2 regions of the Kitasatospora sp. NPDC051705 genome follow, and region 2 is predicted to be linked to the other one. Evidence: riboswitches for the same ligand, from Rfam matches in the RefSeq annotation. Region 2 holds a riboswitch; the other holds the start of a gene.

Region 1 (15,371 bases), on a different contig from region 2:
TGACGTACTCGCGCTACCCGGTGCCGCACGCGCTGCTGGTGGACGTGGCCGACACGATGGGGCGGTACGGGCGGCTCCAGCTGCTCAAGCACCCGACGCACGGGCTGGTGCTCGCCACCACCGACCGGCCGGTGCTGGAGGAGGTGCTGCGCTCGAAGAAGATCGCCCCGCTGGTGGGGGCCCGGGTGGACCCGGACACCGTGGTGGTGCACCCGTCCGAGCGCGGCCAGATCAAGCAGGTGCTGCTCAAACTCGGCTGGCCCGCCGAGGACTTCGCCGGCTACGTGGACGGTGAGGCGCACCCGATCGACCTGGACGAGGACGGCTGGCAGCTGCGCCCGTACCAGGCGCAGGCCGTCGAGGGCTTCTGGCACGGCGGTTCGGGCGTCGTGGTGCTGCCCTGCGGCGCCGGCAAGACGCTGGTCGGCGCGGCCGCGATGGCGCACGCCAAGTCGACCACGCTGATCCTGGTGACCAACACGGTGTCGGCCCGGCAGTGGAAGCACGAGCTGGTCAAGCGCACCTCGCTCACCGAGGACGAGATCGGCGAGTACAGCGGCACGCGGAAGGAGATCCGCCCGGTCACCATCGCCACGTACCAGGTGATGACGACCAAGCGGAAGGGCGTCTACGCGCACCTGGAGCTGTTCGACGCCCGCAACTGGGGCCTGGTGGTCTACGACGAGGTGCACCTGCTGCCGGCGCCGGTGTTCAAGTTCACCGCCGACCTGCAGGCCCGCCGCAGGCTCGGCCTGACCGCGACGCTGGTGCGCGAGGACGGCCGCGAGGGCGACGTGTTCAGCCTGATCGGCCCCAAGCGCTTCGACGCGCCGTGGAAGGAGATCGAGGCGCAGGGCTACATCGCGCCCGCCGACTGCTGCGAGGTGCGGGTCACCCTGACCGACTCGGAGCGGCTGGCCTACGCGACCGCCGAGCCCGAGGAGCGGTACCGCTTCTGCGCCACCACGGCGACCAAGCGCCGGGTGGTGGAGGCGCTGGTGAAGAAGCACGAGAAGGACCAGACGCTGATCATCGGCCAGTACATCGACCAGCTGGACGAGCTCGGCGAGGTCCTGGACGCGCCGGTGATCAAGGGCGAGACCAGCAACGCCCAGCGCGAGAAGCTGTTCGACGCGTTCCGCAACAAGGAGATCGGCGTGCTGGTGGTCTCCAAGGTCGCCAACTTCTCGATCGACCTGCCGGAGGCCACGGTGGCCATCCAGGTCTCCGGGACGTTCGGCTCCCGCCAGGAGGAGGCCCAGCGGCTGGGCCGGGTGCTGCGCCCCAAGGCGGACGGCCACGCGGCGCACTTCTACTCGGTGGTCGCCCGGGACACCGTGGACCAGGACTTCGCGGCCCACCGGCAGCGCTTCCTGGCCGAGCAGGGCTACGCGTACCGCATCATCGACGCGGACGACGTGCTGTAGCCGGGGCCCCTCGGGGCCCGCGGGACTCAGTAACGGACACCGTCGCGCCCGAGGAAGACCACGCGCGCGGCGGTGTCCAGGGCGATGCCGAGGTTGCGGACGGCGGTGGCCAGCGGGTTGCGGTGCCGGCCGGGGACGGCGGTCGCGCCGGCGGGGGAGGCGGGGGTTCGGTTCGCTGTGCTCATGTGTTCCACGGTAGGCACCCGAACGGCCGAGGTCATCACTCCAAAGGCCGCATCCGCCGGGTCACGGGTCGTCCTGCGGGTGTACGGCCGCCCCCGAGACCTGCGGGGGCGGACCCCTGAGACCCGGCGGGGTCGCCCCCCGGGTACCGCCGGTCCGGGGCCCCTGGGACCCCCGGAACCTGCGGGGCTGGAACCCCGGGGCGCGCGGGTCTAAGATCGTCCGTCTGCCCCCTCCCGAACCGTGGTACCTGCTGAAGTCGCGCAGGCAGCCGGGGGAGGCGCCGACCGTCCGAAGGGCCCCTCCTTGCCCGTCGCCGGGCAAGGAGGGACGGTCGGCTGTCCCCACCGTGAGCTCCATCGATCCGCTGTGCCCGTCCGGGGCCAGCCGGGAAGGTTCGCCGTGCCCGCCACCCCCACCACCGACCCCCTCCAGCGCGAACGCGACCACCTGGCCGCGTCCCGGTCCGCGCTGCGCGCGATGCGCGAGGACGTCCAGGCACTGGACCTGCGCGACGTGACCGGCACCTGGGTGTCCGCCGTCGTCCTCCAGAACCAGATCGAGGCCCGGATCGCCGCCCTGGCCGACCTCGCGCACACCCCGCTGTTCTTCGGCCGCCTGGACTACCTGCACGCGATCAGCGAGGAGCTGAGCGAGGGCGGCGGCGGGGAGAGCTTCTACATCGGCCGCCGGCACGTCCACGACGCCGACGGCGACCCGATGGTGATCGACTGGCGCGCGCCGGTCTCCCAGCCGTTCTACCGGGCCAGCCGCACGGAGCCCCTGGACGTCGAGCGCCGCCGCCGCTTCGGCTACACCGGCGGCGAGCTCACCGCGTACGAGGACGAGCACCTGAGCGACCCGGCCGAGACGGACACGGCCTCCGCCCTGCTCGCGGCCGAGATCGAGAAGCCCCGCGTGGGCCCGATGCGCGACATCGTGGCCACCATCCAGCCGGAGCAGGACGAGATCGTCCGCTCGGACGTCACGGGGACCATCTGCGTCCAGGGCGCCCCGGGCACCGGGAAGACGGCCGTCGGCCTGCACCGCGTCGCGTTCCTGCTGTACGCGCACCGCGAGCGGCTGGCCCGCACCGGCACGCTGGTGATCGGGCCGAACAACGCGTTCCTCTCCTACATCGAGCAGGTGCTGCCGGCGCTGGGCGAGCTGGACGTCGCCCAGGCCACCGTGCAGCAGCTGGTCGGGCACGTCGAGGTCCGGGGCGAGGACACCCCGGAGGCGGCCCGGCTCAAGGGCGACGCGCGGCTGGCCGAGGTGCTGCGCCGGGCGGTGCGGGCCGGGATCACGCTGCCCACCGAGCCCTGCGTGGTGGTCCGCGGCTCCCGCCGCTGGCGCGTCCCGGCGTACGAACTCGTGGAGATCATCGAGGAGTTGAAGGGCCGCGAGATCCGCTACGGCGCCGCCAGGGACGCCCTGCCGCAGCGGATCGCGCACGCGGTGCTGCTGAAGATGGAGCAGGGCGGCGAGGCGCCGGACGACCGGGTGCAGGACGCGGTGGCCCGCAACGTCGCGGTCAAGGCGGTGGTGAAGGAGTGCTGGCCGGCGGTCGACCCGGCCAAGCTGGTGCTGCGGCTGCTCTCCGAGCCGGCGTTCCTGGCCGAGTGCGCGGAGGGCCTGCTGACCCCCGAGGAGCAGCTGGCGGTGCTCTGGCCCAAGCCGGGCCGCTCGGTGCGGACCGCCCGCTGGACGCCGGCCGACGCCGTCCTGGTCGACGAGGCGACGGACCTGGTGCAGCGCACGCCCTCGCTCGGCCACGTGGTGCTGGACGAGGCGCAGGACCTCTCCCCGATGCAGTACCGCGCGGTCGGCCGCCGCTGCACCACCGGCTCGGCGACCGTCCTCGGCGACCTCGCCCAGGGCACCACCCCGTGGGCGACGGCGAGCTGGCCGGACGCGCTGCGCCACCTGGGCAAGCCGGACGCCCACGTCGAGGAGCTGACCAAGGGCTTCCGGGTGCCCGAGGAGGTCATCGCGTACGCCTCGCGGCTGCTCCCGGCGATCGCCCCGGGGCTGGCCCCGGCGTCCTCCGTCCGCGAGGCTCCGGGCTCCCTCGTGGTGCGCCGCGTCGAGGAGGACGGCTCGACGGAGGCCGTGCTCGCGGCCTGCCGGGAGGCGCTGGAGCACGAGGGCTCGACCGGGCTGATCGCCGCCGACGCCCGGATCCCGCGGCTGGCCGAGGCGCTGACCGCGGCCGGGCTGCCGTACCTCTCCCCCGGTGAGGAGACCAGCGAGCAGGCCCGGCTGACCCTCGTGCCGGCCTCGCTCGCCAAGGGTCTGGAGTACGACTACGTGGTGCTGGACGAACCGGCCGCGGTGGTCGCCGGCGAGCCGGACGAGCGGACCGGACTGCGCCGGCTGTACGTGGCGCTGACCCGTGCCGTCTCCGGCCTGACGGTGCTGCACAGCGAGCCGCTGCCCGAGCAGCTGCGCTGACGGGGTGGGTCCGGCCCCGCCGGGGCCGACCCCGGTGCCCGCTCAGGCGTCGATCAGCGCCCGCCACTCGGCCACCTTGGCGGCGTCGACCGGCGTGTCCCAGCCGGCGACCCGTACCGCGCCGCCGACGTGGAAGGCGTCGAAGCCCTCGGCCCGCAGGCCCTTGAGGTGCTCGGCGCGCAGGCCGCCGCCGATCAGGATCCGCTGCCCGTACCCGGGCTCGCCGGCCCGGGCGGCTTCGGCCCGCAGCACCTCCCGCCCGGCGTCCACCCCGGCGGCCGCGCCGGAGGTCAGGAAGGTGTCCAGTCCGGGCAGCGAGCCGACGGCGGCCCGCAGGGCGGCCCGGTCGGCGCTGTGGTCGATCGCCCGGTGGAAGGTCCAGCGGCAACCGGCGACGGCCTCCGCGACGGCCTCGGTGGCAGCCCGGTCGACGGTGCCGTCGGCGTCGAGGAAACCGAAGACGAACTCCTCGGCTCCCTCGGCGCGCAGTGCGGCGGCCCGGGCGGCCAGCGCGTCGAGGTCGCCCGGGGCGAAGCCGTCCCTGATCCGGAGCATGACCCGCAGCGGGATGCCGACCGCGGCCCGGATCCGGGCGAAGTCCTCGACGGACGGGGTGAGCCCGTCCGCGGCCATGTCGGTGACCAGTTCGAGGCGGTCGGCGCCGCCCGACTCGGCGGCCTGGGCGTCCTGGGGCGTCAGCGCGATGACTTCGAAAATTGGTCTAGACATGCCGGACAGCCTGCCACATCGCCCGGCCCCCGGCGAGACCCGGGCGCCCTCCCTGCGACGGGACCGGGGCGCCCCCTCAAGGGGCCGCCCGGCCCCCGGTGGTCACGCCAGGCCGGGCCGCTCCTCGACCCCGTCGCCACCACCCACGCCGCCACCCTCGCCGTCACCGGGGCCGGCGCCCCGGCCACCACCACGGCCGGCCGCACGCACGGCCACCGCCACCAGCACCAGCAGGCCCGCCGCCGGCGCCACGACCGGCAGCACCTGCGAGATCCCGCGGCCCTCGCGCCAGATGTTGAACAGGCCCGCGAAGGTGGTCAGCGACAGCACCGCGACCCCGATCGCGGCCGGCACCACCCGGCCGCGCAGCACGGTGAACGTCAGCAGCAGCGGCACGAGCAGCAGCAGCACGAACCACTGGACGTCCAGCGGGAAGTTCGTGTCGTCCCAGCGCTGCAGCGCGACCAGCAGCCCTCCCCCGGCCACCGAGGCCAGCACCACGCCCCGGGTGCGCCAGTCGGGTGCGGGCAGCAGCGCGGTCGGCGCCGCCAGCAGCAGCACCGCGGCCACCGCGGCCGGCAGGGTCGCCATCCCGACGTACCCGGCCCACCAGAGGTCGAACGCCGGCCGGACGAGCGCCTGCGCCAGGACGCCCAGCCCCATGACGGCCTGCACCACCGCGATGACCCGCACCGCCGTCCAGCGCCCCAGCAGCGCCGCCACCGCGAGCAGCAGCGCGACCACCGGCGGCGCGATCGTCTGGGCGTAGGTGCCGTACGAGTGGTCCCAGGTCAGCTTCCAGGCGGCCCGGTCCGGGTCGAGCACCCACGGCACCAGCCCGGCCCCGGCCAGCGCGCCGGCGACCATCGGCGCGGCCAGCGCGAGCACCCGCCCCAGCACCGAGGAGCCGGTCAGCCCGAGCCGCACCCGCAGTCCGTACAGCGCGAGGTCGAACACCTCGCGGGCGACGGCGGAGCGGCCGGCCTCCGCCGTGGTGTCGGCGAAGACCGCGGCCATCTCCTCGCCGCGCTCCCGGCGGTAGTGCGCCGGGTAGAGCTGCAGCGCGGCCCGCAGCGCCGCCGAGGGCGCCCCCAGGATCGGTGTGGTCATGCGAAACGCCCCCTCTTCGTGGACCTCCCCGGCGACTCCGCCGGCTTCCCCTGCAGCATCGAGCGGACCGCCGAGAGCCGGCGCTCCGCCTCGGTGGCCACCGCCCGCAGCCGCTCGGCCTCGGTGGCGAGCGCGGTCCGACCGGCGGCGGTCAGGGCGTAGCTGCGCCGGGCCCGGCCGTCCACCACCTCCTCGGCCGCGACCTCGATGAGCCCCTGCTGCAGCAGGCGGTCGAGCGCGCCGTAGAGCGTGCCGGTGCGCATCGTGACCCGTCCGTCCGAGATGGCGGCGATCTCCTGGATGAGCGCGTAGCCGTGTCTGGGGGCGTCGGCGAGTGCGGTGAGCAGCAGCAGCGTGGGCTCCTGCATCGAGCGTTCAGTCATGTGACTACATATATCGTCGATCTACCTATCGGTCCAGTGCGACGGCACCGCGAGAATGGCCCCCATGCCCATCACCGAGGAACGCGCCGGGGACCACACCGACGACCGCGCGGACGCCCTGCTCGCCGACTGGACCGCGCTGCTGCACCGCTGCGCCGCGACCGAGGACCCCGAGCCGTACGGGCGGGAGCTGCTGCGCCGCTGGGCCGAACCGCAGCGCCGCTACCACACCCCCGAGCACCTGCGGGCCGTGCTGCGGCACGTCGACGAGCTCGCCGGGCACGCCGCCGACCCGGACGCCGTCCGGCTCGCGGCCTGGTTCCACGACGCCGTCTACCGGCCCGACCGCTCCGAGAACGAGGAGCGCAGCGCCGCCCTGGCGGTCCGCGCGCTCACCGCCGCCGGCCTGCCCGCCGCGCGGGTGGCCGAGGTCGAACGGCTGGTCCTGCTCACCGTCACGCACCGCCCCGAGCCGGGCGACCGCGACGGCGAGGTGCTCTGCGACGCGGACCTCGCCGTGCTCGGCGGCAGCCCCGGGGCGTACGCCGCGTACGCGGCCGCCGTCCGGGAGGAGTACGCCTTCGTCCCGGAGCCCGACTTCCGCGCCGGCCGGGCGGACGTCCTGCGCCGGCTCCTCGCGCTGCCCGCGCTCTACCGCACCCCGGCAGCCCTGGCCCGCTTCGACGCCCCGGCCCGCGCCAACCTGGCGGCCGAACTGGACCGGCTGGCGTCCGGCGGGGCCTGAGAACGGCACCCGGCCACGGCGTGTCCGACAAGACACGCCCCAGGGCGTGTCTTTCGGATCACGTCGGATCAGCGGGCGTCGTTGGGGTGCGTGCATCGGCGGCGCCGAGGAGGGAGTCCATGCGGAGCATCGGCGACTGACGAGAAGCCGGCGTGGGGGTACCCCCGGCCGAAGGCTGGGGGAGTGCGTGCCCCGGCGGCGACCGCCTGGCGTGATCCGAAAGACACGCCCTAGGCGAGTCCCCCGACCGGCGCGACCACCGCACCGTGCTTGCCGCACACCCAGTGCGGCTCCGGCCCCAGCTCGGGCTCCACGCTGAGCGCGTGCGGGTCGCCGTCGGCGGCGCAGTCGGCGCACAGCGGCCAGCGGCCGTAGGCCTCCAGCAGCGCGTCCTGGACGTCCTGGGCGACCAGCCCGAGCACGTACTCGGTGCCGTCCGGCCACTGCTCGAGCCACCAGCGGCGGTGGGTCACGGCCTGTTCCACCAGGGAGACGACGGCGGCGTCCGCCACGTCCCGCGCGGTGAGGTCGGCCAGGATCAGGGCCCGCGCGTTGTGCAGGGCGGTCTCGATGTCGTCGGAAGCCATCTGTCCATTCTCCGGTAGTGCGCCGCTGGAACGCCGTGTGGGCGGCCCCCCGAAGGGGACCGCCCACACGATCGGGATTCGACCGATCCGATCTCAGGAGATCAGGATCAGAAGTCCATGTCACCGCCCGGCATGCCGCCGCCGGCGGCCGCGGCGGCCTTCTCCGGCTTGTCGGCGATGACGGCCTCGGTGGTGAGGAACAGCGCCGCGATGGAGGCGGCGTTCTGCAGCGCGGAGCGGGTGACCTTGGCCGGGTCGATGATGCCCGCGGCGACCAGGTCGACGTACTCGTTGGTGGCGGCGTTCAGGCCGTGACCGGCGGGGAGGTTGCGCACCTTCTCCACCACGACGCCGCCCTCGAGGCCGGCGTTGGTCGCGATCTGCTTGATCGGGGCCTCGAGCGCGACCTTGACGATGTTGGCACCGGTGGCCTCGTCGCCGTCCAGCTCCAGCTTGTCGAAGGCGACACCGGCCTGCAGCAGCGCGACGCCACCACCGGCGACGATGCCCTCCTCGACGGCGGCCTTGGCGTTGCGGACGGCGTCCTCGATGCGGTGCTTGCGCTCCTTGAGCTCCACCTCGGTGGCCGCGCCGGCCTTGATGACGGCCACGCCGCCGGCCAGCTTGGCGAGGCGCTCCTGGAGCTTCTCGCGGTCGTAGTCCGAGTCGCTGTTCTCGATCTCGGCGCGGATCTGGTTCACGCGGCCCGCGACCTGCTCGCTGTCGCCGCCACCGTCGACGATGGTGGTCTCGTCCTTGGTGATGACCACCTTGCGGGCGGTGCCCAGCAGGTCGATGCCGGCGTTCTCCAGCTTGAGGCCGACCTCCTCGGAGATCACGGTGCCACCGGTGAGGATGGCGATGTCGCCGAGCATGGCCTTGCGGCGGTCGCCGAAGCCCGGGGCCTTGACGGCGACGGACTTGAAGGTGCCGCGGATCTTGTTCACGACCAGGGTCGACAGGGCCTCGCCCTCGACGTCCTCGGCGATGATGACGAGCGGCTTGCCGCTCTGCATGACCTTCTCCAGCAGCGGCAGCAGGTCCTTGACCGAGCCGATCTTGGAGTTGGCGATGAGGATGTACGGGTCCTCGAAGGTCGCCTCCATGCGCTCCAGGTCGGTCGCGAAGTAGGCGGAGATGTAGCCCTTGTCGAAGCGCATGCCCTCGGTGAGCTCGAGCTCCAGACCGAAGGTGTTGCTCTCCTCGACGGTGATGACGCCTTCCTTGCCGACCTTGTCCATGGCCTCGGCGATCAGCTCGCCGATCTGGGTGTCGGCGGCCGAGATGGAGGCGGTGGAGGCGATCTGCTCCTTGGTCTCCACGTCCTTGGCCTGGGCCAGCAGCTGGTCGGAGACGGCGGCGACGGCCTTCTCGATGCCGCGCTTCAGGGCCATCGGGTTGGCGCCGGCGGCGACGTTGCGCAGACCCTCGCGAACCAGGGCCTGGGCGAGCACGGTGGCGGTGGTGGTGCCGTCACCCGCGACGTCGTCGGTCTTCTTGGCGACCTCCTTGACGAGCTCCGCGCCGATCTTCTCGTACGGGTCCTCGAGCTCGATCTCCTTGGCGATGGAGACACCGTCGTTGGTGATCGTGGGGGCGCCCCACTTCTTCTCCAGCACGACGTTGCGGCCCTTGGGGCCGAGCGTGACCTTCACTGCGTCGGCGAGCTGGTTCATGCCACGCTCAAGGCCGCGGCGAGCTTCCTCATCAAAGGCGATGATCTTGGCCATCAGAAGTGGTCCTCCGGGACACGGTCGACTGCTCGGACCAAGGGGTGCCCGCGACGGACGGCCCTGGTGTGCGGGGGTCTTTTCCCCTACCGCTCCCGGGGGCCTCACCGACCCGGTCCGCTGTCACTCTCACGCTGTGAGTGCTAACGCCAATGATTAGCACTCCGGGTGGTCGAGTGCAAGCCCAATCGCGATCCCGCGAGCCGTCCGGCGCGATCCCGGGGGCCCCCGCAACTCCCCGCCCGGGAACGCCGACGGGCCCGCACGACGCGTGTCGTACGGGCCCGCCGAGAAGCGAGTGGTCACCAGCCGTGGGCCGCGCCGAGCTCCTGGAGCCGAAGAGGTCAGACCGAGCGGACCATGTCCGCCTGCGGGCCCTTCTGTCCCTGGGAGATCTCGAACTCGACCCGCTGGCCCTCCTCGAGGGTGCGGTAGCCGTCCATCTGGATCGCGCTGTAGTGGACGAAGACGTCCGCACCACCGTCGACCGCGATGAAGCCGTAGCCCTTCTCCGCGTTGAACCACTTGACGGTGCCCTGAGCCATTCCGAACTCCCCTAGTGCTGTGCTGGCCCTTCACGCGCCCGCAGGTCGCGGGCCCGGGTCTGGTTTGGAGGCCGGCCCGGGGAACCCCCCCTGGGCGCAGCCGTGCACGCCGCAATCCTCCGCCGGGGCGCCTGACGGCATCCTGTGAGCGGCTGACTACGTCGACCGCCGCTGAATGTATCCGGATCGACGCCCTCTGCAACAGGGTCAACTGCGGGGAATTCCGGGTGCGCACCAGGGGACACTGCGGGCGGAATCGGAATGAACTCGGCATTTGACGCCGGACATAGCGGACGAATTACTACAGATCACCGCGCGAATTCTGACATCGGCCTGACATGTTTCGCAGCGCCGGGGCCCAGCGGGTCTCAACGGCCGGACGGCGGTCCGGCGAATCGCGGGGGAGGATGAAGAGAATCCCTTTTCCCAGCCGAGCCACACTCTACTCCGACTCCACCGGGATATATTCCCGCCGAAATGCGCACGGCCGCCCACGCGCACGGAGAGCGGAATTCCGTGCGCGCGGGCGGCCGGCCCGGGCGGGTGCGGCTCAGCAGCCGCCGGCCACCGCCGGGATGATCGAGACGCCGGCCCCGTCCGCGACCTCCGTCGCCAGGCCGTCGGCGAAGCGCACGTCGTCGTCGTTCACGTAGACGTTGACGAAGCGGCGCAGCTTGCCGGTGTCGTCCAGGATGCGGGCGGAGATGCCCGCGTGGTTCTTCTCCAGGTCGGCGATGACCTCGCCGAGGGTGGCGCCCTCGGCGCTCACCTCGGCGGCGCCGCCGGTGTAGGTGCGCAGGATGGTGGGGATGCGGACGTTGACGCTCATGGCTCTCCTAGCGGGGGTGCGGCCCAGCGGGTGGGGGTGGTTCAGGCGGACGCGAGGCCGGCGTCGCGGAAGGACGCCAGGGTCGGGCGGATGACGGCGGTCATGCCGGCCCCGGCGACGGCGTCCAGGGTCTTCAGGCCGTCGCCGGTGTTGATCGCGACGGTCTCCTTGGCCGGGTCGAGCTGGCCGGTCTCCACCAGCTTCTTCAGCACGCCGACGGTGACCCCGCCCGCGGTCTCGGCGAAGATGCCCTCGGTCCGGGCCAGCAGCCGGATGGCGTCCACCACCTCGGCGTCGGTGACGTCCTCGACGGCGCCGCCGGTGCGCCGGGCGATGTCCAGCACGTACGGGCCGTCCGCCGGGTTGCCGATCGCCAGCGACTTGGCGATGGTGTCCGGCTTGACCGGCCGGATCACGTCCTGGCCGGCCTTGAACGCGGCCGACACCGGCGAGCAGCCCGCCGCCTGGGCACCGAAGACCTTGTACGGCCGGTCCTCGACCAGGCCGAGCCTGATCAGCTCCTGCAGACCCTTGTCGATCTTGGTCAGCTGGGAGCCCGAGGCGATCGGGATGACGATCTGCTCCGGCAGCCGCCAGCCGAGCTGCTCGCAGATCTCGTACGCCAGCGTCTTGGAACCCTCCCCGTAGTAGGGGCGCAGGTTGACGTTGACGAAGCCCCAGCCCTCACCGGCCGGGTCGCCGATCAGCTCCGAGCAGAAGCGGTTCACGTCGTCGTAGTTGCCCTCGATGCCGACCAGCTCGCCGCCGTACACCCCGGCCATGACGACCTTGCCCTGCTCCAGGTCGTGCGGGATGAACACGCAGGACCGGAACCCGGCCCGGGCCGCCGCCGCACCCACCGCACCGGCCAGGTTGCCGGTCGACGAGCAGGACAGCGTGGTGTAGCCGAAGGCCCGGGCGGCCTCGATGGCGCAGGCCACCACCCGGTCCTTGAAGGAGTGGGTGGGGTTGCCCGAGTCGTCCTTGACGTGCAGCGGGGCGGTGAAGCCGAGCTCGCGGCCCAGGTTGTCCGCCTTCACCAGCGGGGTCCAGCCGGGGTTCAGGTTGGGCTTCGAGGCGACGTCGGCCGGCACCGGCAGCAGCGGGGCGTAGCGCCAGATCGAGGTGGGGCCGGCCTCGATCCGCTTGCGCAGCTCCTCGGCCCGCTCGCCGCCGAACTCGTAGGCGATCTCCAGCGGGCCGAAGCACTCCAGGCAGGCGAAGCTCGGACCGAGCGGGAAGCGGGTGCCGCACTCCCGACAGGACAGGGCGGCGGCGGGGCCGAGGTCCACGGATGCGGGTGCGACGGTGTCGATAGCCATGATGGCGAGGCCTCTCTCCTCATCTTCCCCGTGGCGCGGTCGCGCCACAGGCCGGAATTGGCACCTGTCCCGCCGGGGCCTGTACGACGACAGCCGAGCGAGAAGGTTGCCGGGACGTCAACGGGCCGTTCCCTCAGTCCCTCTGGATGAGCTTGTGAAATTGTGGTGGCGCTCAACGGTGACCCCGGCGTGCAAAGGTCCGACCGCTGTACGAAGACTGTATCCGAAGGCGTCAACGCCGAACGGGACCGTCCGCCACGCGAGATGACGCGTCCCACCCGATCCCGCCGAGGAGAGTCACGTGCCCGCCGAACCGATCCCCGCGCTCCTCCCGCAGGCGGCGTCCTGGCTGCGCCGCCGCTCGTGGAGCGCGGCCGACCGGCCGGTGCGCACCCTGCTGGAGGCCAAGCGCCGCACCGGTCACACGGTCAGCGTGGTGCTCCCCGCCCTGGACGAGGAGGCCACCGTCGGCGACATCGTCCGGACCGTCCGGCGCGAGCTGATGGAGCGCGTCCCGCTGGTCGACGAGCTCGTCGTGGTCGACTCCGGCTCCACCGACGCCACCGCCGCCGTCGCGGCGGGGGCGGGCGCCCGGGTGGTGCACCGCGACGCCGTCCTGCCGCGGATCCCGGCCGTCCCCGGCAAGGGCGAGGTGCTCTGGCGCTCACTGTTGGTGACCCGCGGCGACATCGTCTGCTTCGTCGACGCCGACCTGCGCGAGTTCGACCCGGCCTTCGTCTCCGGCATCCTCGGCCCGCTGCTCACCGAACCGGACATCCAGCTGGTCAAGGCCATGTACGACCGCCCGCTGGAGGTGTCGCTCGACGGCTCGGCCACGGGCGGCGGCGCCGTCGTGCCGTCCGGCGGCGGCCGGGTCACCGAACTGGTCGCCCGCCCGCTGCTGAACCTGCACTGGCCGGAACTCGCCGGTTTCGTCCAGCCGCTGGGCGGCGAGTACGCCGCGCGCCGCTCGCTGCTCGAACGGCTCCCCTTCCCGACCGGCTACGGCGTCGAGCTCGGACTCCTGGTGGACGCACTGGAGGCGGTCGGACTGGACGCCCTCGCCCAGGTGGACGTCGGGGTCCGGCACCACCGGCACCAGGACGGCCAGGCGCTGGGCCGGATGGCCGCCACCATCTACCGCACCGCCCTGGAACGGCTCGACCGCACCCACCGGCTGAAGGCCTCCGCCGACCTGGTCCACCCGCTGCTGACCCAGTTCACCCGGGACCCGCGGACCCGGGAGTTCACCGCCCACACCCACCCGGTGACGGCTGTCGAGCGCCCCCCGATGCACACCGTGCCCGAGTACGCGACCCGGCACTGAGGGGTTTGCCGCCCCGGGGCCACGGCAACGTACCAACCATGGGCGATCTCACGACCGAACGTTCGAGCGCGACCGGCACCGCCCCCGTCCTGGTGGCCTCCAACCGGGGACCGGTGTCGTTCGGAACCGCTGACGACGGCACGCTGACCCTCCGGCGCGGTGGCGGGGGCCTGGTCTCCGGCCTCTCCGCCATCGACGACCCGAACGCCGTCTGGGTCTGCGCCGCCCTCGGCGCGGCCGACCGCAGAGCAGCCGCCGAGGCCCCGGACGGCCGCCTCGACCGCGCCGGGCACGACGTCGGCGGACAGGCCGTCCGGATGCTCGACATCGACCCGGACACCTTCGCCCGCGCCTACAACGGCGTCGCCAACTCCACCCTCTGGTTCGTCCACCACCTGCTGTACGCGACCCCGACCGCCCCCTCCTTCGACGCGGACTTCCGCACCGAGTGGGCCGCCTACACGGCGTACAACACCGCCTTCGCCGAGGCCCTCGCCGCCGAGGCGGCCCCCGGCGCCGCCGTCCTCGTCCAGGACTACCACCTGTCGCTGACCCCGGCCCTGCTCCGCGCCGCCCGCCCCGACCTGCGGATCGGCCACTTCTCGCACACCCCCTGGGCGCCGCCGGACTACTACCGGCTGCTGCCCGACGACGTCGCCCGGGCCGTCCTGACCGGCATCCTGGGCGCCGACCGGGCCGGCTTCCTCACCCGGCGCTGGGCGCTCGCCTTCGCCGACTGCTGCGAGGAGCTGCTGGGCGCCGTCGTCGACCGCGAGGCCCTCACCGTCACCCTCACCGGGCCCTCGGCCGGGGAGACCCGCACCACCCGGCTCGGCGTCCACGCGCTGGGCGCCGACGCCGACTTCCTGCGCGAGCGCGCCCACCGCCCCGACGTGGACGAGCGCCTGGCCGTCCTGCGGGAGGCCGTCGGCGGGCGCCGCACCATCGTCCGGGTCGACCGCACCGAGCTGAGCAAGAACATCGTCCGCGGCCTCCAGGCCTACCGGCACCTGCTGCGGACCCGCCCCGAGTGGCACGACCGGGTGGTGCACATCGCCTTCGCCTACCCGTCCCGCACCGACCTCGCCGAGTACCGGGCCTACACCGCCGAGGTCCGGCGGCTCGCCGGGGAGATCGACGCCGAGTTCGCCACCGACACCTGGAAGCCGCTGATCCTGCACGTCGACGACGACTTCCCGCGCTCCCTGGCCGCCTACCGGCTCGCCGACGTCGCCCTGGTCAACCCGATCCGGGACGGCATGAACCTGGTCGCCAAGGAGGTCCCGGTGGTCTCCGACCACGGCTGCGCCCTGGTGCTCTCCCGCGAGGCCGGCGCGCACGCCGAGCTGGCCGAGGACGCCCTGACGGTGAACCCCTACGACGTCATCGCCACCGCGGACGCCCTGCACGCGGGCCTCACCATGGCGGAGGAGGAGCGCGCCGACCGCACCAAGCGCCTCGCGGCGGCGGCCACCGCACTCCCCCCGCAGCAGTGGTTCCTGGACCAGCTCAGCGCGCTGTGAGCGACCGGCTCGACGCGCCGTGAGCGACCGGCTCAGTGCGCCGTGAGCGCCAGGGCCAACCCTTCGAGCAGCTCCACCACGCCGGCCGGGCCCGGGACCACCAGGTCCGCCCGGTCGGCGAGTTCGCGCACCGGTGCGTCCCCCACCGCGCCGCTGCACACCAGCAGGCCCGCCAGACCCTCGCCGCGCAGCTCCTCCACCGCCGCGAAGGCCGCCACGTCCCCGAGGTCGTCGCCCGCGTACAGCACCGACCGCGCCGCGCGCTCACGCAGGAAGCCGGTCAGCGCCGCCCCCTTGTCGACCCCGGGCGGCCGCAGCTCCAGCACCAGCCGCCCGGGCTCCACCACCAGCCCGAGCCCCGCCGCGAGCTCGCCGACCGGCCCGCGCAGCAGCTCCAGCGCCTCCTCGGGCGCGTCCGTGCGCCGGGTGTGCACCGCCAGCGAGCGCCCCTTGTCCTCCACCCACGTCCCGTCGGGC
Region 2 (15,371 bases):
CCGCCGCGCTGTTCGCCCTGGAGGCGGACCGCAAGTTCGGGGCGCACGTCTTCGACCCGACCAACGGCGGGGCGCTGCTGTGGCAGCACCTGTTCTGGTTCTTCGGTCACCCCGAGGTGTACATCATCGCGCTGCCGTTCTTCGGCATCGTGTCGGAGATCATCCCGGTCTTCAGCCGCAAGCCGATGTTCGGCTACTCCGGCCTGATCGCGGCCACCATCGCGATCGCCGGTCTGTCCGTGACGGTGTGGGCGCACCACATGTACGTCACCGGCCAGGTGCTGCTGCCGTTCTTCTCCTTCATGACCTTCCTGATCGCGGTCCCGACCGGTGTGAAGTTCTTCAACTGGGTCGGCACCATGTGGAAGGGCTCGCTGAGCTTCGAGACGCCGATGCTGTGGACGGTCGGCTTCCTGGTCACCTTCCTCTTCGGTGGTCTGACCGGTGTCCTGCTGGCCTCGCCGCCGATCGACTTCCACGTCTCGGACTCGTACTTCGTCGTCGCCCACTTCCACTACGTGGTGTTCGGCACCGTCGTCTTCGCGATGTTCGCCGGCTTCCACTTCTGGTGGCCGAAGATGACCGGCAAGATGCTCGACGAGCGCCTCGGCCGGATGACCTTCTGGACGCTGTTCATCGGCTTCCACACCACCTTCCTGGTGCAGCACTGGCTCGGCGCGGAGGGCATGCCCCGCCGCTACGCGGACTACCTGGCCTCGGACGGCTTCACCACGCTGAACACCGTCTCGACCATCGGTTCGTTCATCCTCGGCCTGTCGATCCTGCCGTTCATCTACAACGTGTGGAAGACGGCCAAGTACGGCGAGAAGGTCGAGGTCGACGACCCGTGGGGCTACGGCCGCTCGCTGGAGTGGGCGACCTCCTGCCCGCCGCCGCGGCACAACTTCCTCACGCTGCCGCGGATCCGTTCCGAATCGCCGGCCTTCGACCTCCACCACCCGGAGATCGCCGCGCTGGACTACCTCGAGAACCACGGTGAGCCTGCCAAGCACCTCGCCGGCGTGACCCCGGCGAAGTACGACGCCCCGAAGCTGGACAAGGGCAAGAAGGAGGGCGACGCCTGATGAAGGAACAGGGAAAGATCTTCCTCGGCCTCGCGGTCTTCGTCCTGGCGATGGCCATCACCTACGGCCTGTGGACCAACCACTCGGACCTGGGCATCGAGGCGGCCGGCACCACCGCGCTGTTCCTGGCCTTCGCCCTCTGCGCCTTCATCGGGTACTACCTGGCCTTCACCGCCCGCCGGGTGGACAGCGGCGCGGGTGACAACCCCGAGGCCGAGGTCGCGGACGACGCCGGCGAGCTGGGCTTCTTCGCCCCGCACAGCTGGCAGCCGCTCTCGCTGGCGATCGGTGGCGCGCTCGCGTTCATGGGCGTGATCTTCGGCTGGTGGCTGATGTTCTGGGCGCTGCCGGTGATCCTGGTCGGCCTCTTCGGCTGGGTCTTCGAGTTCTACCGGGGCGAGAACCAGAACCAGTAGTCCTCCGGTTCGAGCCACGCACACCAGGGCCGCTCCTCCCGCACGGGGGGAGCGGCCCCGTTGCGTCCCCGGGGTGACGGACTCACTCACCCGGGCGAACCCGGGGTCGCTCGGATGTCGCTTCTCCGGACGCCGTTCCTACGATCTGATCAATCGTGCGAACCCCGGAGGCGGTCATGCCCGACAGGCGCGGAATCGCAGGCATCGGCGGCATCTCGCTGGCCCTCGCAGTGCTGGCCCCGCTGGCCGCCTGCTCGTCCGGCGACGAGGAGGCGGTCGGCCCCCATCGGATCGACGCGGCCCCGCTGGTCCACCTCTCGGCCGAGGGCAAGGTCGACCCGTCCCAGCCCGTCACCGTCACCGCGGTGGACGGCAGCCGGCTCACCGACGTCACCGTGGTCGGCCCGGACGGGCGGGTGGTGGCCGGGCAGCTCGCCGAGGACCAGCGCAGCTGGCGGACCACCGGCCGGCTCAAGGCCGCCACCGACTACTCGGTGCGGATCGCCGCCGACGACGGCAAGGGCGGCCGCGGCGACACCACCGCGGGCTTCAGCACCCTGGCCGCCCAGCGGCTGCTGACCGCCAAGCTCGGCCCGGACTCCTCCGGCACCGGCGTCTACGGGGTGGGCCAGCCGCTCACCGTGCAGCTCTCCGAGGCCGTCAAGGACCCGCAGGCCCGTCAGGAGGTCGAGCGCCTGCTGACGGTCACCTCCCAGCCCGCCGTCACCGGCGCCTGGTACTGGGTGGACGACAAGAACCTGCACTTCCGCCCGCAGGAGTACTGGCCGGCCGGGACCACCGTCTCGCTGGCCTTCGACGCCACCGGCAGCCGCATCGCCGACGGCCTCTACGGCGGCGACCGCAGCACGCTGCGGCTGCGGATCGGCGAGCGGGTCGAGTCGGTGGTCGACGCGGCCGCCCACGAGCTCACCCTCAAGAGGGACGGCGAGGTGGTCCGGACGATCCCGGTGACCACCGGCAAGCCCGGCTTCGACACCCGCAACGGCGTCAAGGTGGTGCTCGGCCAGGAGCGCTCGGTCCGGATGAGCGGCGAGACGATCGGCATAGCCGCCGGCAGCTCGGAGTCCTACGACCTCAACGTGGAGTGGGCCACCCGGGTGACCTGGAGCGGCGAGTACGTCCACGCGGCGCCCTGGTCGGTCGGCTCGCAGGGCGTGGCGAACGTCAGCCACGGCTGCACCGGCATGAGCACCGACAACGCCAAGTGGTTCTACCAGAACACCCGGGTGGGGGACCTGGTGACGGTGGTGAACAGCCTCGGCGCCACCATGGAGCCGTTCGGCAACGGCTTCGGGGACTGGAACCTCACCTGGACGGACTGGGTCAAGCACAGCGCCCTCGGACAGCCCGTCAGCACCACCGAGCCGCCCGCCCAGGCGCACGCCTCCGGGATGGTCCGCCCCGAGGTCTGACCGGCCTCCGGCACGGCCCTGCGACCGGCCCTCCCGGACCCTAGGCCTCCGGGAGGGCCAGCCGCAGGGCGGTGTCCACCGCGGCCAGGGCGTCCGCGCGGGAGAGCCCCAGCCGGCTCGCCCGGTCCGCGTAGTCGGCCGCCGCCGCGGCGGCCAGCCGGTGCGCGGTGTCACCGGTGGCGGCGATCAGCGTGCCGCGCCGGCCGTGGGTCTCCACCACGCCGTCCGCCTCCAGCTCCCGGTAGGCCCGGGCCACCGTCCCGGCGGCCAGTCCGAGCTCCTCGGCCAGCGCCCGGACGGTGGGCAGCCGCAGCCCCGTGGGCAGCTCGCCGGAGCGGGCGCGCTCGGCGATCTGGGCCCGGATCTGCTCGTACGGGGGAGTGGCGGCGGCGGGGTCGACGGACAGCTGCACGGTGGCTCCTGGGGGCTGCGGACGGGTGGGGCCGGTCGGACGGGGCCGGGTGGAGGGGGCCGGTCCGACGGGGTCGGGCGGGGGACGGCAAAGCCCGAGGGCCGCCGACCAGAAGAACTCTGGTCAGCGGCCCTCGGGTGCGACGCCGCGGGGCGTACGGGATCAGTGGTGGCCGTGGCCGCTGGTGATCTCGTGGTGCTCCTCGGAGGTCGGCTTGGGGATCTGGGCGCCCTCGCCGTAGAAACCGCGGGAGAGCTTGGCCCGGGTGCGGGTGAGGAGGCCGGCCCGGTGGGCCACGCCGTTCTCGTCCGCCTGGGCGGGCAGCTCGACCGGCTGGACCTGCTCGTGGGCGGTGAGCTTGAAGAGGTCCTTCTGCGGCAGCTGGGCGTGCACCTCGACGAACTCGCCGTGCGGCAGGCGCTTGATGACACCGGTCTCGCGGCCGTGCAGCACCTTCTCCTTGTCACGGCGCTGGAGGCCGAGGCACCAGCGCTTGGTGACGATGAAGGTGATGACCGGGACGACGAAGAAGCCGACGCGGACGAAGTAGGTGATCGAGTTGATCGACAGGTGCAGGTGGGTGGCGAACAGGTCGTTGCCACCACCGACCAGGAGCACCAGGTACAGGCTGATCCAGGCGGCGCCGAGCGCGGTGCGGACGGGCGCGTTGCGCGGGCGGTCCAGGATGTGGTGCTCGCGCTTGTCGCCGGTGATCCAGCCCTCGATGAAGGGGTAGACGGCGATGGCGACCAGGACCAGCGGGAAGATCATCAGCGGGATGAACACACCCAGGTTCAGGGTGTGGCCGCCCCAGACGCTGATCTCCCAGCCCGGCATGACGCGGATCAGGCCCTCGGAGAAGCCCATGTACCAGTCCGGCTGGGCGTCCGTGGACACCTGGTCGGGGCGGTAGGGGCCGTACGCCCAGATCGGGTTGATCGTGGCGATCGCCGAGATGGCGGCGATGAGGCCGAACACCAGGAAGAAGAAGCCACCGGCCTTGGCCATGTAGACCGGCATCAGCGGCATGCCGACGACGTTCTTCTCGGTCTTGCCCGGGCCCGCCCACTGGGTGTGCTTGTGGTAGAAGACCAGGATCAGGTGCGCCACCAGCAGGCCGAGCATGATGCCCGGGATCAGCAGCACGTGGATCGTGAAGAAGCGCGGCACGATGTCGTGGCCGGGGAACTCGCCCCCGAACAGGAACATCTGCACGTAGGTGCCGACCAGCGGGACGGCGAGGATCGCGCCTTCCATGAAGCGGATGCCGGTGCCCGACAGCAGGTCGTCCGGCAGCGAGTAGCCGAAGAAGCCGTCGAACATGCCCAGGACCAGCAGCAGGAAGCCGAAGACCCAGTTGATCTCACGGGGCTTGCGGAACGCGCCGGTGAAGAACACGCGCATCATGTGCACGAGCATCGCCGCCACGAAGACCAGCGCGGCCCAGTGGTGGATCTGGCGGATCAGCAGACCGCCGCGGACCTCGAAGCTGATGTCGACCGTCGACGCGTACGCCTCGGACATCCCGATGCCCTTGAGCGGGACGTAGGAGCCGTTGTAGACGACCTCGGCCATCGAGGGCTTGAAGAACAGCGTCAGGTAGACGCCGGTCAGGATGATGATGACGAAGGTGTAGAGGCAGATCTCGCCCAGCATGAAGGACCAGTGGTCCGGGAAGATCTTGCGCAGGTTGGCCTTGGCGAGGGAGTAGATCCCCAGCCGGCCGTCCGTCCAGTCAGCGGCGGCTTCCCACTTGTTGGCGGGCTTGGCACGCGTGCTGGCGGGCTTGGTGGCACCGGAGGTGGTGCTGCTCGCGCTACTCATCGAGCACGCTCCCAGTAGCTCGGGCCGACGGGCTCGTCGAAGTCGCCGGTGGCGACCAGGAAGCCCTTCTCGTCAGTGGTGATCTTCAGCTGCGGCAGCGGGTGGCCGGCCGGGCCGAAGATGACGCGCGCGCCGTCCGCCAGGTCGAAGGTCGACTGGTGGCAGGGGCAGAGCGCGTGGTGGGTCTGCTGCTCGTAGAGGCTGATCGGGCAGCCGACGTGGGTGCAGATCTTCGAGTAGGCGAGGATGCCCTCGAAGCCCTTCTCACGCGACTTGTCGTCCTTGATGTCCTCCGGTGCGATGCGCACCAGCATCAGGGCGTCCTTGGCGATCGCCTGCTGGAAGTCCTCGTCGTGGACGTGCAGGCCCTCGGGCATGGCGAACGTCAGCGAGCCGACGACGACGTCCTCGGCCTTCATCGGCTGGCTGGTGTTCATGTTGATGAGCTGGATCGGGTGGGCCGGGGTGGCCTCGTTCCAGCCCGTCTCCTTCAGCTTCTTCTCGGGCAGCGGCCCGAGGTCGCGGAGGAGGACGACGCCCGAGAGCGGGACGAGCGCCATCGAGCCGATGAGGGTGTTGCGGATCATCTTGCGACGGCCGAAACCCGACTCGGCGGCACCGGTCTGGAACTGCTGGATGACGTCCGCGCGGACCTCGTCGTCGGCCTCGATCGGGTGACGCTCGGCCGGCAGCTCGACGTCCGACATCAGGGTGCGGGCCCAGTGGACCGCGCCCGCGCCGATCATGAACAGCGCGACGCCCAGGGTCAGGCCGAGCGCGAAGTTCAGCGCGCTGACGTGACCGAGCGGGAAGATGTAGACGATCTTGTCCGGGTCGATGGCCACGTACGAGGCGATGAAGCCGACGGTGGCGAGCATCGAGACCACGAACATCAGCGAGACCTGACGCTCGGCCCGCTTGGCGGCCCGCTCGTCGATGTCGGTGCGACGGGGCTCGTGGGCCGGCAGGCCCGGGTCGGCGAACGGGTCGCCGTGACCGGCGACCTCGCCGGCGGAGCCGTGCGACTCCGGAAGCTTCTCTTCTGACATGTCGTGGCTCATGACTTCTTGGCCTTGGTGGTGTGGGCGGCGACCCAGATCGCGACCGCGATGAGCGTCCCGAGACCGAAGATCCAGCCGAACAGGCCCTCGGTCACCGGACCGAGGCTGCCGAGCGTGAGACCGCCGGGGTTGGGCTCATCGGAGGTGGTGTGGCGGACGAAGGCCACGATCTGCTTCTTCTGCTCCTCGGGCATGGTGGTGTCCGGGAACGACGGCATGTTCTGCGGGCCGGTCTGCATGGCCTCGTAGATGTGCTTGGCGTCCACGCCCTCCAGCGACGGGGCGTACTTGCCCTTGGTCAGGGCACCGCCCTGGCCGGCGAAGTTGTGGCACTGGGCGCAGTTGGTGCGGAACAGCTCGCCACCCTTGGAGATGTCGTCCGGGTTGGTCGAGGTGTACTGCTCCTGGCTCGGCGTCACCGGGCCGGGGCCGAGCGACGCCACGAAGGCGGCGAGCTGGTCGATCTCCGCCTGCGAGTAGATGTTCTTCTTGCGCGGCACCTGGGCGCCGGGCTGCTGGGCCGGCATGCGGCCGGTGCCGACCTGGAAGTCGACGGACGCGGAGCCGACGCCGACCAGGCTAGGACCGTCGCTGCTGCCCTGGCCGTTCAGGCCGTGGCAGGAGGAGCAGCCCACGGCGAAGAGCTTCTTGCCCTCATCGATCGCGAGCGACTGCGCGGCGACGTCCGCCTGCGCCTTGTCGGCGGGCGCGAACGCGGCGTACAGCCCCCCGGTTGCCGCCAGGGCGAGAAGTAGGACGACCAGCGCCGCCAATGGGTGGCGCCGTCGTGCGGAGAGCTTTTTCACGGAATAACCCCGGTGTCAGGATCTGGTCGACTGGTGGGTGCACCCGGCGGCCGGTCTGGCCGGCACGAGGCTGCCTGTCTAGGGCTGCGCGCGCGGTCGGTCGGTTGGGAGCGTCGCCACCGGCAGAATCGGCCCGACGCCGGTGAGGGCGGGGCCGGAGCCGGTGGCCAGCGACCTGATCAGCTGGTTACTTGATCAGGTAGATGGTCGCGAACAGGCCGATCCACACGACGTCGACGAAGTGCCAGTAGTACGACACCACGATCGCGGCGGTGGCCTGCTCGTGCGTGAAGCGCTTGGCTGCGTACGTCCGTCCCAGGACCAGCAGGAAGGCGATCAGACCACCCGTCACGTGCAGACCGTGGAAGCCGGTGGTCAGGTAGAACACCGTGCCGTACGGGTCGGAGGACAGCGACAGGCCGTCCTTCTTGACCAGCTCGGTGTACTCGAAGATCTGGCCGCCGATGAAGATCGCGCCCATCACGAAGGTGATGACGAACCACGAGCGGAGCTTCTTCACGTCCCCGCGCTCGGCAGCGAACACACCGAGCTGGCAGGTCAGCGAGGAGAGCACCAGGATCGTGGTGTTGACCGAGGAGAACGGCACGTTGAGTGCGCTCGCCTTCTCGGTCCAGAACTCCGGCCCCTTGACGGAGCGGAGCGTGAAGTACATCGCGAAGAGGGCCGCGAAGAACATCAACTCGGAACTGAGCCAGACGATCGTTCCGACGCTGACCATGTTCGGCCGGTTGACCGATCCGTGCGCGTGCCCGGTTTCTACTGCTGTTGCTGTCGCCACGACGGACATTATGTCGGTCCCTTATTCCGTCTTCACGCCGGGGGGTCTCCCTCGGAGTGTCCGGTGCGTGCGGTATGCCCCCCTGGGGGGCGGCGGGGTGCCCGGACGGGGGCTGAGCAGCGGCGTGTCCCTTTTCTGACGGTTCCTCGGAGGGCCCTACGACCCCCTTGCCCTGCGTGTCGTTGCACGCCCTGCAGGGCCTCCCGGGGTAGTGCGGGGGCGCCCTGTCGGCCGTACGGGTGGACCGGGCGGGTCCGGGTGACGGCGCGTCCTCCGGGCGGGTGAGCCCCGGGCGCGGCGGCTTGGGGAGGGAACGTCCGCGAGGGGGCCTCGACGGCGGGTGATCGGGAGTAGCATCCGGATCAGGCGAACGTGGTCCGGATCACACTTGAGGGAGCAGGGCCCATGGCGTACACGACCGACGAGACGCTCACCGTCCTCGTCTACAGCGACGACCGCAACACCCGCGAGCAGGTGCTGACGGCACTCGGCCGCCGGCCCGCCGAGGACCTTCCGGAACTGTCCTACCTGGAGTGCGCGACCACCCCCGCGGTGATCAAGGCCCTGGAGAAGGGCGGCGTGGACCTCTGCGTGCTGGACGGCGAGGCGGTTCCGGCCGGCGGGCTCGGGCTCGGGCGCCAGCTGAAGGACGAGATCTACGGCTGCCCGCCGGTGCTGGTGCTGATCGGCCGGCCGCAGGACTCCTGGCTGGCCGCCTGGAGCCGGGCCGACGCCGCGATCTCCCACCCGGTGGACCCGGTGGCGCTGGCCGAGGCCGTCGCCACCCTGCTGCGGGCCCGGCTGGCCAAGCGGGCCCCGGCCGGCCAGTGAGCCCGGCCGGTCTTCGGACCGGGCCGTCTCAGTACTAGAGAAGACAGCGCCGAGGGCACCCCGCCGCTCGATAGGCTGACTCCATCCGTACGGACGTCCCCCCGCCACGGGGAGACCGACAACAGCTGGAGTCAGCCATGGTGAACGTGAACCCTGCGAACGGTGGTACCGACCCCGCGCAGGTGGTCCGCACCTGGCCGGACCTCCTGGCGGCGCTGTTGAAGGGGGAGGACCTCGACCGCTCGTCCACCGCGTGGGCGATGGACCGGATCATGAGCGGCGAGGCGTCCCCCGTCCAGGTAGCCGGCTTCATGGTCGCGCTGCGGGCCAAGGGCGAGACGGTCGACGAGGTCACCGGCCTGGTCGACGCCATGTACGCGCACGCCGAGCCGCTCACCGTCCCCGGGCCGGCGGTGGACATCGTCGGCACCGGCGGTGACCGCGCCAAGACGGTCAACATCTCCACCATGTCGGCGATCGTCGCGGCCGCGGCCGGCGCCAAGGTGGTCAAGCACGGCAACCGGGCCGCCTCCTCGGCGAGCGGCTCCTCCGACGTGCTGGAGAAGCTCGGCGTCCGCCTCGACCTGCCCGCCCGGCGGGTCGCCGAGGTGGCCGAGGAGGTCGGCCTCACCTTCTGCTTCGCGGCCAAGTTCCACCCGTCGATGCGCCACGCCGCCACCGCCCGGCGCGACCTCGGCGTGCCCACCGCCTTCAACATCCTCGGCCCGCTGACCAACCCGGCCAAGGTGACCTCGCACGCGATCGGCTGCTTCGACACCCGGCTCGCCGGGCTGATCGCCGGGGTGCTCGCCCGGCGCGGCTCGACCGCCCTGGTGTTCCGCGGCGACGACGGCCTCGACGAACTGACCATCACCACCACCTCGCGGGTGTGGATCGTGCAGGGCGGCACCGTCACCGAGACCGCCTTCGACCCGCGGGACGTCGGCATCGAGCTGGTCGGCATCGAGTCGCTGCGCGGCGCGGACGCCTCCTACAACGCCGAGGTCGCGCGCCGGATGCTGGCCGGGGAGCGCGGGCCGGTGCGGGACGCCGTCCTGCTGAACACCGCGGCCGCGCTGGTCGCGCTGGACCTCGGCGAGGCGCCGCTCGCCGAGCAGCTCGCAGCCGGCATGGAGCGGGCCGCGCGGGCCATCGACTCCGGGACGGCGCAGGAGCTGCTGCGCCGCTGGTCGGAGGCGACCAGCCGGATCTGAGGCGGTCGCAGGGCCCGCGCCGGGAAGCCGGTGCGGGCCCCGGCACGTCCGGGGACGTCCGGATGGTGGACGGTCGTTTGACCACCCGGCGCGGGCCGACCTAGAGTCCTGTCCAGGTCATGAGTGACAGCGTCAAGCCCCAGCTGGCTGTCCGGCAACCCTCCGTCCGTGGCGGGGTGCCCTGGGTGAGGACCGGGTCGCTCGGCGAATCGTCCGTGCGGCAAGCGCGGACGCCGGACGACTCACACTCCCGGGGTCCCACACCCAGGAGGAGTGCATCCCCGTGTCGATCGCCACCGAAATCTGCGCCCCGCTCGCCGTCCTCGGCCACGACGTCCAGGTCCCGCTCGCCAACGGCGAGAAGGTCGGCTACGCGGCGCTCGACTACGCGGCCAGCTCCCCGGCGCTGCAGCGGGTCTGGGACGACGTCGCCGCCTACGCCCCCTACTACGGCAGCGTGCACCGCGGCGCCGGCTACCTCTCGCAGCTCTCCACCGACCTGTTCGAGCAGAGCCGCCGCACCGTCACCGAGTTCCTCGACCTGCGCGAGGGCGACCAGGTGGTCTTCACCCGCGCCACCACCGACTCGCTGAACCTGCTCGCCTCCGCCGTCCCGGCCGGCACCCGGGTGTTCGCCTTCGAGACCGAGCACCACGCCTCGCTGCTGCCCTGGGCCCACGCCGGGCTGGACGTCCGCTACCTGCGCGCCCCGCGCTCGCACGCCGAGGCCGTCGCCGCCCTCGACGCCGCGCTCGCCGACGCGCCCGAGGGCCCCAAGCTGCTCTGCGTCACCGGCGCCTCCAACGTGACCGGCGAGCTGTGGCCGGTCGCCGAGCTGACCGCGACCGCCCACCGGCACGGCGCCCGGGTGGTGCTGGACGCCGCCCAGCTGGCCCCGCACCACCGGGTCTCGGTGCGCGAGCTGGACGTCGACTGGATCGCCTTCTCCGGCCACAAGATCTACGCACCGTTCGGCGCCGGCGTGCTGGCCGGCCGGGCGGACTGGCTGGACGCGGCCGAGCCGTACCTGGCCGGCGGCGGCGCGACCCGGACGGTGGCCCGGCAGGACGACGGCTCGGTGGCCGTCCAGTGGCACACCGGCCCGGCCCGGCACGAGGCCGGCTCGCCGAACGTCATCGGCGCCTACGCCATCGCGTCCGCCTGCCGGGCGCTGACCGAGGCCGGCTTCGACGCCCTGGAGGCCCGGGAGCGGCAGCTGGTCGCCCGGCTGACGGCCGGCCTGGCGGAGATCCCGCAGGTCAAGGTGCTGAACCTGTTCGGTGCCGGCTCGGCCCGGGTGGGCGTGCTGTCCTTCGTCGTCCAGGGCTGGAACAGCTCGCACTTCTCGGCCGCGCTGTCCGCCGAGTACGGCATCGGCGTCCGCGACGGGCTGTTCTGCGCGCACCCGCTGCTGCGCACCCTGCTCGGGGACGAGGACGTCGCCCCCTCCGAGTGCGGTGCGCCGGAGCCCTCGCTGCCGGGCGAGCGCAGCCTGAACGCGATCCGGGTCAGCTTCGGGGCCGGCACGCCGGACGAGCACGTCGACCGCTTCCTGACCGCCGTCCGGGAGCTGGTCACGGACGGCGCGGCCTGGAACTACCGCAACGAGGGCGGCCGCTGCGTCGCCGACACCCGTCGGCAGGGCTGAGCGGCCCGGGAGCCGGCGGGGACTACTCGTCCAGGCCGAGCGCGAACGCCGCCTCCAGGTCGTGCTGGGAGTAGGTGCGGAAGGCGATCTGGGTCTCGGTGTGGGCCACGCCCGGGACCTTGTTCAGCCGTCCCGGGATGACCTCGGCCAGGTCGTCGTGCCGGCGCACCCGGACCATCGCCACCAGGTCGTAGCCACCGGTCACCGAGTACACCTCGCTGACGCCCTCGATGGCTGCGATGGCCTCGGCGATCTCCGGGATGCGGTCGACACTGGTCTTGATCAGGACGATGGCGGTGATCACGTTCGGCTCCTTTGTGGGGTGCCGCCAGCGTATCGGGCGTCAGCCGGGTCGTCTCGGGGGGTGGCTGACCACCGTGCAGGCGTAGAGGAAGCCCGCCGAGAAGCCGATCACGTGCACCAGGTAGGCCACCCCGGGCCCGGCTGCGTGGACCGACCACCACTGCAGCGCGAACCAGAGGCCGAGCACCAGCCAGGCCGGGAAGCGCAGCGGCAGGAACAGCAGCAGCGGGACCAGCGTCGTCACCCGGGAGCGCGGGTGGAAGCGCAGGTAGGCGCCGAGGACGGCGGAGATCGCACCGGAGGCGCCGATCAGCACCCGGGTCGAGTCCGCGGAGTGCGCCTCGGCCAGGGCGAAGCCGTACGTGGCCACGCTGCCGGCGGCCAGGTAGAAGACGGCGTACCGGGCGCGGCCGAGCCGTAGTTCGACGGTGGGGCCGAAGACGTGCAGGAAGAGCAGGTTGCCCAGCAGGTGCAGCCAGCCGGCGTGCAGGAAGAGCCCGCTGAGCACCGACAGCGCCGGGTGCTTGCCCGGGGTCGGGGCGGCCGGGCAGCCGGGGACGGGGTCGGGGGCCTCGGCCAGTTGCCCGGCGGTCAACGGGTGCCCGGTCAGCAGCTCGACCGGGACGGCGCCCCAGCGCTGCTCGTACCGCTGCTCCGCGCAGACCCGGGCCTGGCCGGTGCCGTACAGCGGGTTGAGCCCGGCGGCCGGGCCCAGCAGGAACACCAGGGTGTTGAGCGCGATCAGGGCGTAGGTAACCACCGGGGCGGGCACGGCCGGCCGGCCGTCCCGCTCGTCGGTGTGGCCCGGGGCCGTCAGCGCCATGCGGCCAAGCATCCCTCCGGCCCGGGCGGGTGACACCGCGCTGTACGGCAGGTGGCCTACTCGGGGCCCCGGACCGGGGCCGGGGCCGGGCCTGCGGCTTCGTGCAACCGGTGGCCGCGATGGTTGCCCCAGGCAATAGGCTTGGCGCGGGCATTCCCGCCTCCCGCCGCCGACGCCGGGGCTCCGGGGGGAGCGCCTAGCCCGCCCAGGGACCACCCGAGAGGACCCCCGATGACCGTCCCCGCCCTGACCGCCGAGACGCGCTGGCGCTGCACGCTGTGCGGCAACCTCACCCGCTTCGACGTGACCCGCTCCGCGCGGGTCACCGAGTTCCTGCACTTCGACCTGGCCGGCGAGTCCAAGGTCGAGGAGACCGAGGTGCTCAGCGAGACCGTCGAGTCGGTGCGCTGCCGCTGGTGCAACGCCGTCGACCAGGTCGAGCTGGTCGCCCGTCCCGGTGCCGAGGACGCGGCGGACCCGGCCGAGCAGGGCTGACGCCCCCGGTGCGGTGGGCGGTGCGCGGCGCGCCCGCCCACCGCGCTGGGACAATGCAGACAGGACGCACGGAGCGTGACGACAGGGGCGGCGGCCGCGGGCCGCGGACCCCGTAGGACCAGGATCGGAGCCGAGGACGTGGTGGACGCAGCGAGGGAGCCCGCCGAAGCGCAGGGGCTTCAGCCCGCTGCCGACGCGCAGCCGCCGGCGGCCGGCGCCGCCCCGTCCGAGTCCGTGGTGCCCGGCGAGGACCCCGGCGCCGGCGAGGGCCCGGCGCCGGAGCGCGTCGTGGAGAAGCTGGACCGGCCGCTGCCCGAGGGGGTGCGCCGACGGGTGGTCGGGCTGGCCTCGGACGCGCTCGGCGGTCTGCCGCCAGGTGAGCTGCCGCAGAGCCTGCGTCAGTACGTGAAGTTCACCCCGGCCCGCCGGGCCAAGTACGCGGCGACCGCGCTGGCCGCGGCGCTGGAGTCGGAGCCGGCCTTCCGGGTGCGGATAGCGGAGCGGCTGCGGCTGGGCCAGCCGGACCTGGTGAAGGCGTTGGAGTCGGGCAGCGTCCCGAGCGCCGCCGATCCGATGGACGTCGCGGCCGCCGCCTACCTGGTGCGCTCGGCGGGCTGGAGCCGGCTGGTCGCCGAGGCCGGCGACGAGGCGGAGCGGGTCGGGGCCGAGGGCGCGGCCGCCGAGGCCGCCCGGCTGGTGGAGAAGCTGCAGGCCGAACTGGCGGAGCTGCGCTCCGCCGCCCGGGCGGACCTGGACCGCCAGCGCGCGGAGTCCGAGGACGTCCGCCGGGAGGCGGAGTCGCTGCGCAAGAAGGTGCGCTCCCTGGAGAGCGACACCCGCCGCGCGCAGGCCGAGACCCGCCGGCTGGCCGGCGAGCTGGAGGCGGTGAAGGCGCAGGCGGCCGCCGAGCGCGGCGCCGCCGAGACCGAGGCGCGCCGCCTGCGGCACCGGGTCGGCGAGTTGGAGACCTCGGCCGAGCAGGCGCGCCGGTCGGCCCGGGAGGGGCGCAGCGTCGAGGACATGCGGCTGCGGCTGCTGCTGGACACCGTGCTGCAGTCGGCGCAGGGGCTGCAGCGGGAGCTGGCGCTGCCGGTCTCGCAGATCCGGCCAGCGGACCTGGTGGAGGCCGTGGTGCCCGGGTCGGCCTCGCCGCACGACGTGGCCCGGCGCGGCCTGGCCGAGGACGACCCGGCGCTGCTGGACCAGCTGCTGGCGATCCCGCAGGTGCACCTGGTGGTGGACGGCTACAACGTGACGAAGACCGGCTATCCGACGCTGCCGCTCGAGCAGCAGCGGCTGCGGCTGCTGGGCGGTCTGGCGATGCTCGCCCAGCGCACCCAGGCGGAGGTCACCTGCGTGTTCGACGGGCAGGACCTGGACGTCCCGGTGATCATGGCGCCACCGCGCGGGGTGCGGGTGCGGTTCAGCCGGACCGGCGAGACGGCGGACGAGCTGATCCGGCGTCTGGTGCGGGCCGAGCCGCAGGGCCGTCCGGTGGTGGTGGTGTCCACCGACCGCGAGGTGGCCGAGGGCGTGCGGAAGGCGGGCGCACGCCCGGTGGCGTCGGTGCTGCTGCTGAACCGCCTGGCGCGGCCCTGAACCCCGCCCGGGCGGGATGACGGCTGGTCAGCGACCGGTTCGGGGTGGTGTGGGGATCTCGTGAAGTCAGCGGGAGGGTGGAGTTCACGCCATCGGGGGAGTGGAAAATCCCTTGGATCTTCACTAGGGTCTGGCGTCAAACCTATTTTCCGGATTCTCACCTGATCGGGTGAGGCCGATGGAAGAAGGAGCCGGTCCTTGGCCTCCCACCGCCGTCCCAAGCAGCCGAGCCGCGCGCGGGTCTCCGTGCTCACCGCTGCTGCTGCGACCGCGGTCGCCCTCTCCGCCCAGGTGGCCGCGCACGCCGCGCCCCAGCCGAACAAGACGGACGTCAAGGCGCAGATCGACCAGCTCCAGCAGGAGCAGGAGCAGGCGGCCGAGAAGTACAACGGCGCCAAGGAGCGGTCCGACCAGCTCCGCAAGCAGGCCGACCAGCTGCAGGACCAGGTGGCCCGCAGCCAGGAGCAGATGACCCAGCTGCAGACGGGCCTGGCCGAGGTGGCGGGCGAGCAGTACCGCACCGGCGGCATCGACCCGTCCGTCCAGCTGATGCTCTCCTCCGACCCGTCCGGGTACCTGGACAAGGCCTCCAGCGTCCAGCAGGCCAGCACCAGCCAGGCCG

Evidence for each region. A riboswitch is a leader RNA that binds a small molecule or an ion and turns the genes downstream of it on or off. The one in region 2 is predicted to bind S-adenosylmethionine.
Region 1: another riboswitch for S-adenosylmethionine. It lies ahead of thrC (threonine synthase); the one in region 2 lies ahead of ACIA8Q_RS18580 (aminotransferase class V-fold PLP-dependent enzyme).

Annotation. Positions count from the first base shown of each region.
Region 1 is NZ_JBITCO010000004.1:255,989-271,359, forward strand. Features, by position in the region: gene ACIA8Q_RS07720 (DNA repair helicase XPB) at 1-1,427, shown strand, start outside; gene ACIA8Q_RS07725 (hypothetical protein) at 1,454-1,612, opposite strand; gene ACIA8Q_RS07730 (HelD family protein) at 2,013-4,064, shown strand; gene ACIA8Q_RS07735 (copper homeostasis protein CutC) at 4,107-4,793, opposite strand; gene ACIA8Q_RS07740 (hypothetical protein) at 4,896-5,903, opposite strand; gene ACIA8Q_RS07745 (PadR family transcriptional regulator) at 5,900-6,286, opposite strand; gene ACIA8Q_RS07750 (hypothetical protein) at 6,351-7,031, shown strand; gene ACIA8Q_RS07755 (hypothetical protein) at 7,262-7,618, opposite strand; gene groL (chaperonin GroEL) at 7,726-9,348, opposite strand; gene ACIA8Q_RS07765 (cold-shock protein) at 9,693-9,893, opposite strand; gene ACIA8Q_RS07770 (MoaD/ThiS family protein) at 10,444-10,722, opposite strand; gene thrC (threonine synthase) at 10,764-12,044, opposite strand; SAM riboswitch class I at 12,061-12,197, opposite strand; gene ACIA8Q_RS07780 (glucosyl-3-phosphoglycerate synthase) at 12,346-13,371, shown strand; gene ACIA8Q_RS07785 (trehalose-6-phosphate synthase) at 13,410-14,894, shown strand; gene otsB (trehalose-phosphatase) at 14,927-15,371, opposite strand, start outside.
Region 2 is NZ_JBITCO010000013.1:77,630-93,000, forward strand. Features, by position in the region: gene ctaD (cytochrome c oxidase subunit I) at 1-1,085, shown strand, start outside; gene ACIA8Q_RS18535 (cytochrome c oxidase subunit 4) at 1,085-1,501, shown strand; gene ACIA8Q_RS18540 (Ig-like domain-containing protein) at 1,678-2,934, shown strand; gene ACIA8Q_RS18545 (GntR family transcriptional regulator) at 2,975-3,346, opposite strand; gene ACIA8Q_RS18550 (ubiquinol-cytochrome c reductase cytochrome b subunit) at 3,509-5,170, opposite strand; gene ACIA8Q_RS18555 (Rieske 2Fe-2S domain-containing protein) at 5,167-6,219, opposite strand; gene ACIA8Q_RS18560 (c-type cytochrome) at 6,228-7,037, opposite strand; gene ACIA8Q_RS18565 (heme-copper oxidase subunit III) at 7,225-7,845, opposite strand; gene ACIA8Q_RS18570 (hypothetical protein) at 8,242-8,667, shown strand; gene trpD (anthranilate phosphoribosyltransferase) at 8,805-9,881, shown strand; SAM riboswitch class IV at 9,997-10,114, shown strand; gene ACIA8Q_RS18580 (aminotransferase class V-fold PLP-dependent enzyme) at 10,165-11,529, shown strand; gene ACIA8Q_RS18585 (Lrp/AsnC ligand binding domain-containing protein) at 11,552-11,833, opposite strand; gene ACIA8Q_RS18590 (rhomboid family intramembrane serine protease) at 11,873-12,655, opposite strand; gene ACIA8Q_RS18595 (hypothetical protein) at 12,887-13,150, shown strand; gene ACIA8Q_RS18600 (NYN domain-containing protein) at 13,388-14,749, shown strand; gene ACIA8Q_RS18605 (NlpC/P60 family protein) at 14,948-15,371, shown strand, end outside.